DNA from 3 places in the Streptomyces sp. NPDC102437 genome. Region 1 is predicted to be linked to each of the others. Evidence: riboswitches for the same ligand, from Rfam matches in the RefSeq annotation. Region 1 holds a riboswitch; each other region holds the start of a gene.
The links. A riboswitch is a leader RNA that binds a small molecule or an ion and turns the genes downstream of it on or off. The one in region 1 is predicted to bind cyclic di-AMP.
Positions count from the first base shown of each region.

Region 2: another riboswitch for cyclic di-AMP. It lies ahead of ACIRJP_RS11555 (M23 family metallopeptidase); the one in region 1 lies ahead of ACIRJP_RS26235 (transglycosylase SLT domain-containing protein).
Region 3: another riboswitch for cyclic di-AMP. It lies ahead of ACIRJP_RS16985 (C40 family peptidase); the one in region 1 lies ahead of ACIRJP_RS26235 (transglycosylase SLT domain-containing protein).

Region 1 covers NZ_JBIWKI010000022.1:46,648-50,741, forward strand. Annotated here, with positions in the region: partial or broken gene ACIRJP_RS26230 (FAD-dependent monooxygenase) at 1-738, shown strand, start outside; gene ACIRJP_RS26235 (transglycosylase SLT domain-containing protein) at 784-1,275, opposite strand; cyclic di-AMP (ydaO/yuaA leader) riboswitch at 1,280-1,433, opposite strand; partial or broken gene ACIRJP_RS26240 (ABC-F family ATP-binding cassette domain-containing protein) at 1,996-3,652, shown strand; gene ACIRJP_RS26245 (hypothetical protein) at 3,679-3,861, opposite strand; gene ACIRJP_RS26250 (DUF305 domain-containing protein) at 4,032-4,094, opposite strand, start outside.
Region 2 covers NZ_JBIWKI010000007.1:111,140-115,233, forward strand. Annotated here, with positions in the region: gene ACIRJP_RS11545 (M16 family metallopeptidase) at 1-715, shown strand, start outside; gene ACIRJP_RS11550 (M16 family metallopeptidase) at 742-2,124, shown strand; cyclic di-AMP (ydaO/yuaA leader) riboswitch at 2,396-2,562, shown strand; gene ACIRJP_RS11555 (M23 family metallopeptidase) at 2,575-3,384, shown strand; gene ACIRJP_RS11560 (GntR family transcriptional regulator) at 3,610-4,094, shown strand, end outside.
Region 3 covers NZ_JBIWKI010000011.1:247,373-251,466, reverse strand. Annotated here, with positions in the region: gene ACIRJP_RS17000 (ATP-binding protein) at 182-613, shown strand; gene ACIRJP_RS16995 (LysR family transcriptional regulator) at 623-1,558, opposite strand; gene ACIRJP_RS16990 (LysE family translocator) at 1,631-2,263, shown strand; gene ACIRJP_RS16985 (C40 family peptidase) at 2,309-2,782, opposite strand; cyclic di-AMP (ydaO/yuaA leader) riboswitch at 2,786-2,958, opposite strand; gene ACIRJP_RS16980 (hypothetical protein) at 3,360-3,668, opposite strand; gene ACIRJP_RS16975 (ATP-dependent Clp protease proteolytic subunit) at 3,676-4,094, opposite strand, start outside.

The DNA.
Region 1 (4,094 bases):
CCGGTGACACCCGGCTGGAGGCGGAGCTGGTCGTGGCCGTCGGCGGGATCGGCAGCCGGTTGCGCGGCCTGCTCTTCCCGGGACATCCCCCGTCCGGCCCACAGCGGCTCGACGGTGCTGCGCGCCATCACCGAGTCGCCGGTCGACCTGCGTGCCGACTTCGAGCTGACCTGGGGACCGGGGGCCGAGTTCGGCCGCATCGCCTTCGCCGACGGCAGGGCCGAGTGGCACGCGGTGCTCAACGCTCCCGCCGGTGTGCGCCATCCCGACCCGCTCGCGGAGGTCCGCCGCCGGTTCGACGGCTGGCACGACCCGATTCCCGCCCTGCCGGCGGCGACCCGGCCCGATGCCGTCCTGCACCATGACGTCCACGAACTGGTCGTCCCGCTTCCCTTCTACGTGGTGGGCCGGGTGGCACTGCTCGGCGATGCCGCGCACGCCATGACCCCGAATCTCGGCCAGGGGGCCTGCCAGGCACTGGAGGACGCGGCGACACTGGCCGCCGCAGTGTCCGGCGAAGCGACCGTCGAGTCGGCGCTCGGCAGCTACGACGCGGAGCGCCGACCCCGCAGCCAGTCGGTCGCGCGGGCCGCGCGGCAGGCCGGCCGGATGGGCCAGCAGCTGTCCCACCCGGCGGCCGTCGCGCTGCGCAACGCGGCGATGCGTCTCGCGCCGTCCCGTGTCACGGTCCGCACGATCCTCCGCCACACCGACTGGACACCCCCGAGGCTGGGCTGACCTCGGGACGGGGCACCCGGCGGTGCGGCGGCGGTGTCGCGTACGTCAGTAGGCCCCGAAGACGTTGTCGATGGAGCCGTACCTGGCGGCCGCGTAGTTGCACGCTGCCGTGATGTTGGCGACCGGGTCGTAGCTGTCCGTCGAGGTCCCGGGCACGTGGTAGGCCCGGAACGTCGGATCGATGATCTGGAGGAGACCCTTGGACGGCGTCCCGGCGGCGGCGTTCGAGTCCCAGTTGTTGATTGCCCGGGGGTTGCCGGACGACTCGCGCATGATGTTGCGGTGGATGCTGTCGTAGCTGCCGGGGATGTTGTGCTCGGCCATGACGGCCAGCGACTCCTTGATCCAGCCGTCCAGATCGTTGGTGTACGTCGCGGACTGCGCGGCCGGTGCGGCGGCGGACTGTGCCGGAGCCGCCGAGGCGGTGTGGGCACCGAGCAGCGGCAGCAGGAGCGCGGCGGCGCCGGTGCCCACGGCTATGAAACCGCGGGTCAGCGGGGTGGACTTGCGACGACGGTACGTACCCGTTGCGGACATGGTGGATTCCTCTCCGTCGCCTGCGGGGTGAGCTGTCGGGTTCAGGCTGGAGATGCCTGGCCGCACGCGAGCGCGGCTCCACCCCGAGCCGTTCCGGATTCCGGACCGGCGGCTTACCTGGGTCCCCCGCTCCTGCCGTGCATGGGTGGTCGGATGGTCGGACGGCGGCAGGATTCGGCGTTCCGTCCGGATTGACGGTGACCGTAGGCGAGAAGAGCCGAACGGGACAAGACCCCAATTTCCGAATGCAATTCGCCCACAAGATCGATTAACGGGAATTTCGGTAATCCACCTCACACCGCACGACCCGCTCCCCTTGCGCGGAAAGGGAACCGGCTCACGGGGCACGGCACCCCCCGGGCCCAACGTGACTCGCGCCACGAATTCACAAAAGCGGGCATTTCGCCCAGTGATCGCCAAGACCCGGTGACATTGCCTTTCCGCCCCCCGGTCGTTACAGTTTCGATGTCCTGTTATCTCCGATTGAGGTGGACGTTGCGCATCTGAGGTTCGCGAACATCACGCCGTACGGCTTTCCCCGTACGCCCGTCACGCAGTAGCAGTGCTTCGCACTGCCCGTGACCCCGCGTGGATGCGACCTCGGTGCATGAGCCGTCCTTCGCTCTTCAGGACCGCCGCACCTCCTTCCGCTGCCCGGTCGCCGCGTGGTGCTCGCATACGAAGCCCCCTTCACTGCGCTTGCGAATGCGAGGAACACTCATGGCGACACCCACCACCCCCCACGCCTCCCTCACCTGCTCGGCCCTGACCTTCCGGTGGCCGGACGGCACCACCGTCCTCGATGGTCTCTCGCTCAGCATCGGCCGGGGGCGCGTAGGGCTCGTCGGCGCCAACGGTGCGGGCAAGTCCACCCTGCTGCGGCTGCTCGCCGGTCAACTGCGCCCGTCCCAGGGGTCGGTGACCGTCGGCGGCAGTCTCGCCCACCTTCCGCAGAACATCACCCTCGACACCACACTGCGGGTGGACCGGGCCCTGGGCATCGCCGAGCGGCGCGACGCGCTGCGCGCCATCGAGGCCGGCGACGTCGACGAGAAGCACTTCGAGACGGTCGGCGACGACTGGGACGTCGAGGAACGGGCCCTGGCGACACTGGGATCGCTCGGTCTCGGCGGCATCGAACTCGACCGCGCCGTGGGGCAGTTGTCCGGAGGGGAGACCATCCTGCTCCGGCTGGCCGCGCTGCTGCTGGAGCACCCCGACGTCCTGCTCCTGGACGAGCCCACCAACAACCTCGACGTGTTCGCGCGCCGCAGGCTCTACGAAGCCGTCGACTCCTGGCGCTCGGGCGTACTGGTCGTGGTCAGCCACGACCGGGAACTGCTGGAGCGCGTAGACCGCATCGCCGAGCTCCGCACCGGTTCGGTGAACTGGTACGGCGGTGGCTGGTCGGCGTACGAGGAGGCCGTGGCCGCCGAACAGGAGGCCGCCGGCGGATGTTGCGGGCCGCCGAGGCCGATGTGCGCCGCCAGAAGCGTGAACTGGAGGAGACACAGGCGAAGCTGGCCCGGCGCCAGAGGAACGGCCGGAAGGCGGAGGCCGAGGGCGGCCTCCCGAAGATCCTGGCGGGCCGCCGGAAGCGATCGGCACAGGAGTCTGCGGGCAGGCTTCGCGGCGTCCACGAGGAGCGCCTCGGCGAGGCGCTCGAACGCCTGGAGGAGGCCGCCGACGCGATCCGCGACGACGCCGGGATCCGCGTGAGCCTCCCGCACACGGCGGTGCCCACCGGGCGCACCGTGCTGAGTCTGAACGGGCTGCGCCCCGGTTCGGGGGGCTGCGCGAGGGAACCCTCCAGGTGAACGGGCCGGAGCGCATCGCGCTCGTCGGCCGCAACGGCGCCGGTAAGACGACGCTGCTGCGCACGCTCACCGGTGAGCTGGCCCCGTTGTCGGGCGATGCCAGGACCTTCGTACCGGCGCGGTACCTACCGCAGCGGCTCGATGTGCTGGACGACAAACTGAGCGTCGCGGCGAACGTGGCCCGGATGGCGCCCGGTGTCACCGACAACCACATCCGCGCCCAGCTCGCGCGCTTCCTCTTCCAGGGCAAGCGCGCGGAACAGCCGGCGGCCACACTGTCGGGCGGCGAACGTTTCCGTGCCGCCCTCGCGGCGACGATGCTCGCCGCACCGGCCCCGCAGCTGCTGATGATCGACGAGCCGACCAACAACCTCGACATCGCCAGTGTGCGACAGCTGACCGGTGCGCTCGAGTCCTACGGGGACGCACTCCTGATCGCCAGTCACGACCTCGCCTTCCTCGAATCGGTCGGTGTCACCAGGTGGCTGCTGGTCGGCGAGGAGCTGCGGGAGACCGGCGCCGAGGAGGTGGCCGAACTGCTACGCGCCCCGATCCGTTGATGCCGGGGCTGTCGGCCTCGTGCGCCTCACAGCCGCCGGACGCGCATCACGCCGGTCAGCATCGGGAGGGTGAACTCGCCGCGGGCGGTCTCAGGTCTGCTTGCGAGGAAGGCGCGGATCCTGCCCAGCAAGGCCTCTCGCTCCTCTTCCGGCATGACGAGCACCCCGCCCGCCGACGAGGCGTGAAGCAACTGTTCGCCACGATCCATGCGGTCACGCTAGACGCGCGGTTGGCGGGTCGGCTACCTCCTTGCCGCAAGCCCGGCAGTGGCGCCGAGGCCGCCGGCCGAACGGCGGTCGGTGGGACGTGCCCGTACCGGCCGGACAGGGAAAGGGGATGCGGGCCTTCGTACGCCGGCGGCCCGCACCCCTGCCGGGGTCAGAGCCTGTCGATGATCTTGTTCATCTGCTCGATCTCGGCGGTCTGGGCCGTGACGACGGC
Region 2 (4,094 bases), on a different contig from region 1:
TTCCATCCCGTCCCACGACGGCAAGCAGCCGCCGCGCGACGGAACGCTGCCCGAGATCATCGGCGAGCAGCTGCGCGAGGAGGTGCGCGAGGAGGTCCCGGCGCGCGCGCTGATGGCCGCCTACCGGCTGCCGCACGACGGCACCCGCGAGTGCGACGCGGCGGACCTCGCGCTGACCGTGCTCGGCGGCGGCGAGTCGTCGCGGCTGTACAACCGCCTGGTGCGCCGTGACCGTACGGCCGTGGCGGCCGGGTTCGGACTGCTGAGGCTGGCCGGTGCGCCCTCGCTGGGCTGGCTGGACGTCAAGATGTCCGGCGGCGTCGAGGTGCCGCAGGTCGAGGCCGCGGTCGACGAGGAGCTCGCCCGGTTCGCAGCCGAGGGCCCGACGCCCGAGGAAATGGAGCGCGCGCAGGCCCAGTTGGAGCGCGAGTGGCTGGACCGCCTCGGTACGGTCGCCGGCCGCGCCGACGAACTGTGCCGGTTCGCCGTGCTGTTCGGCGACCCGCAGCTCGCCCTGACCGCCGTTCAGCGGGTGCTCGACGTCTCCGTGGAGGAGGTCCAGGCGGCCGCCAAGGCCCAGCTGCGCCCCGACAACCGTGCGGTGCTGGTCTACGAGCCGGTCGAACCGGCCGAGCCCGCGGACGCCGCGGAGCCCAATGAGACCGAGGCGACCGACGCCGACGACACCGACGCGCACGAGGGGGCGGACCAGTGACCGACGCTGCCGCGACTGGAGTTTCGATGCAGTACCACCCGCAGCCGGCCCCCGGCCCCGCCCGCCCCTGGGCCTTCCCGGCGCCCGAGCGCGGCGCCCTGCCCAACGGCCTCACGGTGCTGCGCTGCCACCGCCCCGGCCAGCAGGTCGTGGCGGTCGAGATCTTCCTCGACGCCCCGCTGGACGCCGAGCCCGAGGGCCTCGACGGCGTGGCCACGATCATGTCGCGGGCACTGAACGAGGGCACCGACAAGCACAGCGCCGAGGAGTTCGCCGCCGAGCTGGAGCGCTGCGGTGCCACGCTCGACGCGCACGCCGACCACCCCGGTGTCCGGGTCTCCCTGGAGGTCCCGGCCTCCCGGCTGGCCAAGGCCCTAGCGCTGGTCGCCGAGGCGCTGCGGGCGCCCGCCTTCGCCGAGAGCGAGATCGAGCGGCTGGTGCGCAACCGGCTCGACGAGATCCCGCACGAGCAGGCCAACCCGGCCCGGCGCGCCGCCAAGCAACTGTCCAAGGAGCTCTTCCCGGCCGAGGCGCGCATGTCGCGCCCGCGCCAGGGCACCGAGGAGACGGTGGAGCGGATCGACCCGGCCGCTGTGCGCGCCTTCTTCGACGCCCACGTCCGGCCGTCCACGGCGACCGCCGTGGTCGTCGGTGACCTCACCGGCATCGACCTGGACGCGCTGCTCGCCGACACCCTCGGCGACTGGTCGGGCGACACCGCGGCCCCGCGTCCCGCTCCGCCGATCACCGCCGACGACACCGGCCGGGTGGTGATCGTCGACCGTCCGGGCGCGGTGCAGACGCAGCTGCTGATCGGCCGGATCGGCGCCGACCGGCACGACAGCGTGTGGCCGGCCCAGGTGCTCGGCACGTACTGCCTGGGCGGCACCCTCACCTCCCGTCTCGACCGGGTGCTGCGCGAGGAGAAGGGCTACACGTACGGCGTACGGGCCTTCGCCCAGGTGCTGCGGTCATCGGCCCCGGACACCGCCTCGGGGGCGACCGGCGCCGCGATGCTCGCCATCAGCGGCTCGGTGGACACGGAGTCCACCGAACCGGCGCTCAAGGACCTGTGGACCGTGCTGCGGACCCTGGCGGCGGAGGGGCTGACCGACGAGGAGCGCGAGACGGCCGTGCAGAACCTCGTGGGTGTGGCGCCCCTGAAGTTCGAGACGGCGGCCTCAGTCGCGGGAACCCTCGCCGACCAGGTCGAGCAGCACCTCCCCGACGACTACCAGGCACATCTGTACGCCCGGCTCGCGGAGACCGGCACGGTCGAGGCGACCGCGGCGGTCGTCAACGCTTTCCCGGGTGACCGGCTGGTCACGATCCTCGTCGGCGACGCGGCACGGATCGAGGAGCCCGTCCGGGCGCTGGGCATCGGAGAGGTGTCGGTGGTCACCGGCTGACGAGTGGCCCGGCGGGCGCCGGGCGGGGCCGGTCATCAGCCCCGTCCTGCCCGTCGCCACTCTCGCTGTACCGGCAGATACCGGGACAGAAGGAAGACCCTTGCGAGTGTGATCTCGCCAGGTTCTTCCTTTTTGTCCGTTCTGGGGGGAGGTTGCCTGTCTGCCCTGTGGGATGCGCTACAAAACGGCCTGTCCGTTTGGTGAATGAAAGTGACCCCGCTTAGCGTCGGCTCGACTGTCCGTCACTCGTATGCCGCATCCGCGACGTACCGGACAGTCATCGCCGAGTCCCCGCCAGGCGTGAGCCTGGGGAGCCGGGGACCCATGAAGTCCCTGGGGTGAATCGGATGCCTGAGCCCGGACGGGCCGGTGCGTCCGTAGGAGACCTTCCTGCTCCGAACCCGTCAGCTAACCCGGTAGGCGAGAAGGAAGGAAAGGACCAGCCACTCCATGGCGTTCACCCGTGCCACCGGGAAGCACCGTGCCCCGAGCCGACTGACGCGCCGCAGCGCGAAGGTCGTCGGCGTCGCGGCTCTGGCCACCACCGGCGTCATCGGCGGCCTGGCCGCTCCCGCCTTCGCAGCGGACTCCGACGCCCCCTCCGTGAGCGAGACAGGCCTCAGCCAGGTCATCGCCATCGACAAGACCCTCGCCGACCGGATCGACGCCCAGGCCGACGCCCAGCAGCACCAGGCCGACGCCGCGGCGAAGGCGAAGGCCGAGGCCCACCGCAAGGCCGAGGCCAAGAAGAAGGCCGAGGCGAAGGCCAACGCCAAGGCCGAAGCTAAGCGCGCCGCCGAGGCCCGCGCCGAGAAGGCACGCGCCGCCCGGTCCGCCGAGCGCACCCGCCTGGGCGCCTTCCGGCTTCCGGTCGCCGGCTCGTACGTCACCACCGGCTACAAGTCCAGCGGCTCGCTCTGGTCCTCCGGCAGCCACTCCGGCATCGACTTCCACGCCGCCTCCGGCAGCTCCGTCGTCGCCGTCGGCGCCGGCACCGTCGTCGAGGCCGGCTGGGGCGGCGCGTACGGCAACAACATCGTGCTCCGGATGACGGACGGCACGTACACGCAGTACGGCCACCTCTCCTCGATCGGCGTCTCCATCGGCCAGAGCGTCCGCGCGGGCCAGCAGATCGGCCTGTCCGGCTCGACCGGCAACTCCACCGGGCCGCACCTCCACTTCGAGGCCCGGACGACCCCGTCGTACGGCTCCGACATGGACCCGGTCGCGTACCTGCGCGCCCACGGCGTCAACGTCTGACCGACGCCCACGCACCACCTCGTCCGAAGGCCCCGGCAGCATGCCGGGGCCTTCGGCATTCCCGCCGCCCGGCCGCGGGGGACGACTGCCCGCCCGGCCACCCCGTGGCCAAAATATATTCATGAATTTCTGCCCGGCATCGGAAATGCGGCCGCATTGCAATAGAGTCGCGTATCAGGCGTCGGCCGGCCGCGTTTCGCGGGGGATTGAGGCGGAGGTTCGGACATGCGCATTCCGGCGCATTCGGTATGCACGGCAATCCGTGACGACATCGTCTCCGGTGTCTTCGAACGCGGCAGCCGTCTCAGGGAGGAGCTGCTGGCCCGCCGTTACGGGGTCTCACGCGTCCCGGTACGGGAGGCGCTGCGCACCCTGGAGTCCGAGGGTTTCGTGGTCACCCGCCGGCACGCGGGCGCCTGCGTCGCCGAGCCCACCGAGCTGGAGGCGGCCGACCTCCTGGAGGTCCGCACGCTGCTGGAGCCATTGGGCGCCGCCCGCGCCGCGCGACGCCGCACCGAAGCACACCTCAAGGTGCTCCGCGGCCTCGTGCGGCTCGGCCAGGACCGGGCCCGGCGCGGCGAGGGCGAGGACCTGCGTGCGCTGGGCGGCTGGTTCCACGAGACGCTGGCGCAGGCCTCCGGCAGCCCCGGCCTGATCGCGCTGCTCACCCAGCTGAGACACAAGATCGCCTGGATGTACGCGGTCGAGCA
Region 3 (4,094 bases), on a different contig from region 1:
CCGAGCGGACAGTGTGCCGTCCGCATACGGTCTTGCGTGGCAGGGTTCACCGCTTCGAGCGACAGATATATGCATGTCTTGGTGGAACGCCGTCCCAGAGGGCAGCATCGATGGCAATCTGGCGCGAAGCGCAACCTGTACCGATCGCAGGTCGGTTCGGGTGGGAATGGGACGGCTCTCCATGGCAGACCATCAGGAAGCAAACGTCACTCTGCCGAGCGAGCCGGTCTCGGTCTCGGCAGTCCGCAGGTACATGGCCCGGGGGCTCACCGAATTGGGTCTGGCCGCCGAAACCGACTTCGCCGACAGTATCCAGCTCATCGTCTCGGAGCTCGCGACCAATGCTGTCCAGCACACCTTCGGGCAGTCGCCCACGTTCACCGTGGACCTCCGGCTGGAGCGGGAGGAGCAGTTGCACGTCGGGGTGACGGACAGTCACCCCCGCTGGCCCAGGCGGCTGCCCGCCGCCGTCCAGCAGGACAACGGCCGCGGCATGGTGATCATCCGCTGTCTGACCAAGGAATGCGGCGGCCGGCTCACCGTCACACCCACCGCCGAGGGCGGCAAGACGGTGTGGATCGCGCTTCCGTGGAGCATCCCCGTGCAGAGCTGACCGACGCGCTCACCCCGCTTCGCCGCCCGGCCGCGCCGAGCCCGCCCTCCCGAACCCGCTGCGCAACAGGGCCTGGAGCGTCGCCGCCGCGGCGCTCGCCCGGTCACCGCGGTGCACCACCGAGATCGTCCGCCGGAAGGAAGCGGGATCCAGCCGCCGCACGGACAGGGGCGTGGGCGACATCGCGGCGACCATCTCCGGGACGACCGCCATCCCGATGCCCGCACTGACCAGCGCGCACACCAGCGCATAGCCGGGCGACTCACAGACCACGGCGGGTGTCGCCCCGGCCTCGGCCAGGGCCTGCTCCACCCCGCGTCGCGGCGGATGCGTGGGCGCGCTGCTGATCAGCGGCCGGCCCGCCAGTTCGGTCACCGGCAGTCTCCCACTGCCCTCGGACAGCATCTGGCCGACCGCCGTGATCAGCACCAGCTCCTCGACCAGCAGTGGTTCGGCGAAGACCCCGGCGGGCCAGGGCGTCGCGGCGGCCGGCTCGTACACATGGGTCAGCGCCAGATCGACCTCGCCGGCGGCCACCGCCGCCACCCCCTGGGGCGGTTCGTACTCGGTGACCGCCAGCTCCACATCCGGGTGGGCACGCCGGAAGGCGCTCAGCACCGGCGGCAGCAGATGGATGCCCGCCGTGGTGAACGTGCCGACCCGCAGGCGTCCGCCGGACAGTCCGGAGAGGCGGGCCAGCTCATGGCGGGCCTGGTCCATCTCGTCGAGGACGCGCCGGGCGCGTCCGGCCAGCAGTTCGCCCGCGGCCGTGAGCCGGGCGCCTCGGTGGTGACGTACCAGCAGCGAGGCGCCCGCCTCCCGCTCCAGCTTGGCGAGCTGCTGGGAAAGGGCCGGCGCGGTGTAGCCCAGGCGTGCGGCGGCCCGGGTGATCGATCCGGCCTCCGCGACCGCCACCAGCGCCGCCAGCCGTGTCGGGTCATACATTAAGCGTTCCTTTTGGCAGACCCAGAAGATTGCAAGTACACGCTAATGGCTCAGTCGGGTCAGGGTGGACCCATGGACGCACAACTCATCGCCTTCGTCGGGGTCGCCGCAGGAATGGTCGCGCTGCCGGGCGCGGACTTCACCGTCGTCGTACGCAACGCGCTCGCCTCCCGGAGCGCGGGGGTGGCCAGCGCGCTGGGCGTGGCCGGCGGCCTGCTGGTGCACACCGCCCTGGCTGTCGCCGGGCTCGCCGCGGTGCTCGTGGCGGTGCCCGCCCTGTTGCGTACCGTCCAGCTGCTCGGCGGGGTCTACGTCCTGTACCTCGGCATCAGCGCCCTGCGCGCGGCCCGGCGCCGCGCCCCGGGCGGGGACGGTCCCGAGGACCGGCCCGCGGACCGGGGACGCGTGCGGGCGCTGCGGCAGGGCTTCCTGACCAATGCGCTCAATCCCAAGGCGCCGGTGCTCTTCCTGAGCCTGCTGCCGCAGTTCGTCCCCGACGGCCAGCCGCCGCTGCCCAGGACCCTGCTGCTTGCGGCGATCGTCGTCGCGATGGCGCTGGTCTGGTTCCCGGCCGTGGCGCTGCTCGTGGACCGGCTGGGGCGGTGGCTGCGCCGGCCGCGTACCGCGCGCGCCATCGAGGGCGGCAGCGGCGCGGCGCTCACCGCGCTGGGGCTGGTGCTGGTGACCGGCCCGCTGCCGCACTGAGCGCGGGAGCGGCCGGCGGCCCCGGCCCGCCGGACGGGCCCTTCCTCAGCGGACCCGGCCGTAGTAGACGCTCTTGGTCCAGATCTTCTCCAACCGCACCACGGAGCCGGTCCTCGGCGAGTGCCAGATCTTTCCCTTACCGGCGTAGATCCCCACGTGGTAGACGCTGCGGCCGTAGTGGAAGAAGACCAGATCGCCGCGTTTGCGGTGCGAGGCCGAGATGTGCCGCGTCCGGTTGTACTGCTGCTGGGCTGTGCGGGGGAGCTTCTTGCCCGCCTTCTTGAACGAGTAGAGCGTCAGCCCCGAGCAGTCGAAGCGGTTGGGTCCGGTGGCCCCCCAACCGTAGGGCGCCCCCCTCTTCGATGCCGCGATCTTGAGCGCCTTCATCGGCAGCGTCGCCGCCTGGGCTTGCGTCGCGGCGCCGGGGGCGAACATGGTGCCGCCGACGGCGGCGAGTGTGAGAACCGAGGCCGTACCGGCCCGGACGAGCAGAGACGGGACATGAACCTGCGCACTCATGCGCAACCCTTCGTCAGCCGCCTGTGAAGGATGACCTGTCGGGTTCGGGCTGGCGAAGTTGCCCGGCCGCGTTCGGCGGCTTCACCCCGAGGGTCGACCGGTGTTCAGGTCGACCCGTTGTGCTCGGGTCCTCCACTCCTGCCGATCCACTTCTGTCGACCAGGCATCCGGACGGCGGCAGGACTCGGCGTCCGCCCGGACCGCCCCGCCGTGGTGGCGGGGGCTTGTCGTCCCAGGGATCTTGACTCACCGGCTGCCGGATTTCCGAGCCGAAACGGGGATATGTGAGGCTCCTCACGACTGATCCGTTCGAGTGGCCCCGATGAACTTTGACGCTCCGTCGGTGATCCGGAAGGGGTTCGTACCAGGCACGGAAGGCTGGATTCCGCTCACTGTCCACGCGTGAAACGCAAGTTGAGTGGTCCCTCGGGAGGGGGACTTCCTACGCCGAACGAGCGAGGATTTTCGGTGAGGCCGTCGGGCGTGTCGAGTACGGGAGTTGGGTGAAGGGCCGCCGGACGGCGAGGCAGGGGGAGTTGGGCGGGCCCCGCCGGCGACAGGCAGGCGCGGGATTCGGTCAACTGCCCGGCGCAGGGGGTACGGTGACGCGTCCGGCCCGCCGTTCCCCGTCCAGCACGCGCAGCGCCCGAGCGAGTGTGGCGGCGTGGATGTGTGCCTCGCCGCGCTCGTGCATCAACGCGAGGGCGTCCCGCAGCGCCCGTGACCGCGCCACGAGTGCCTGTGCGGCGCGCAGTGCGCCGTAGGTGTCGCTGCCTCGGACCGGGTTGATCCGGCCTACCTGGTCGAGGACTTCGAGGTAGTGGTCGATGAACTCCCCCTCGGCGCGGGTCAGTGCGGGAAGGGGCGGGAACTCCGGTGGCCGCATTGGGCGTTCACCTCGCGCCGTGCGGCGGGAGCGAGGAATTCCGGTTCTCCAGGACGTGGTCCACCAGCCCGTACGCCATTGCGCCCGCCGCGTCGAGGATGAGGTCGCGTTCGGTGTCGGCGGTGATCTGCCCCTCGGTGCGGCCCGTGTGACGGACCAACAGAGCGGTGAGCATCGCGCGGACCCGCTCCAGTTCCCCCGCCTCGATCTCCAGGTCGGACGGCCGGCCCCGCACCGGCTCGGCGAGCTCGGGCTGCCGCACGATGACCCGCGCGCCGGGCAGTGCGTACCGCCGGCCGGGAGCGCCCGCGGCGAGCAGCGCGGAGGCGCAGGAACCGGCCTGGCCGAGACAGTAGGTCTCCACCTCGCAATCGAGGTACTGCATCGTGTCGTAGATCGCGGACATGGCCCCGAACGAGCCGCCGG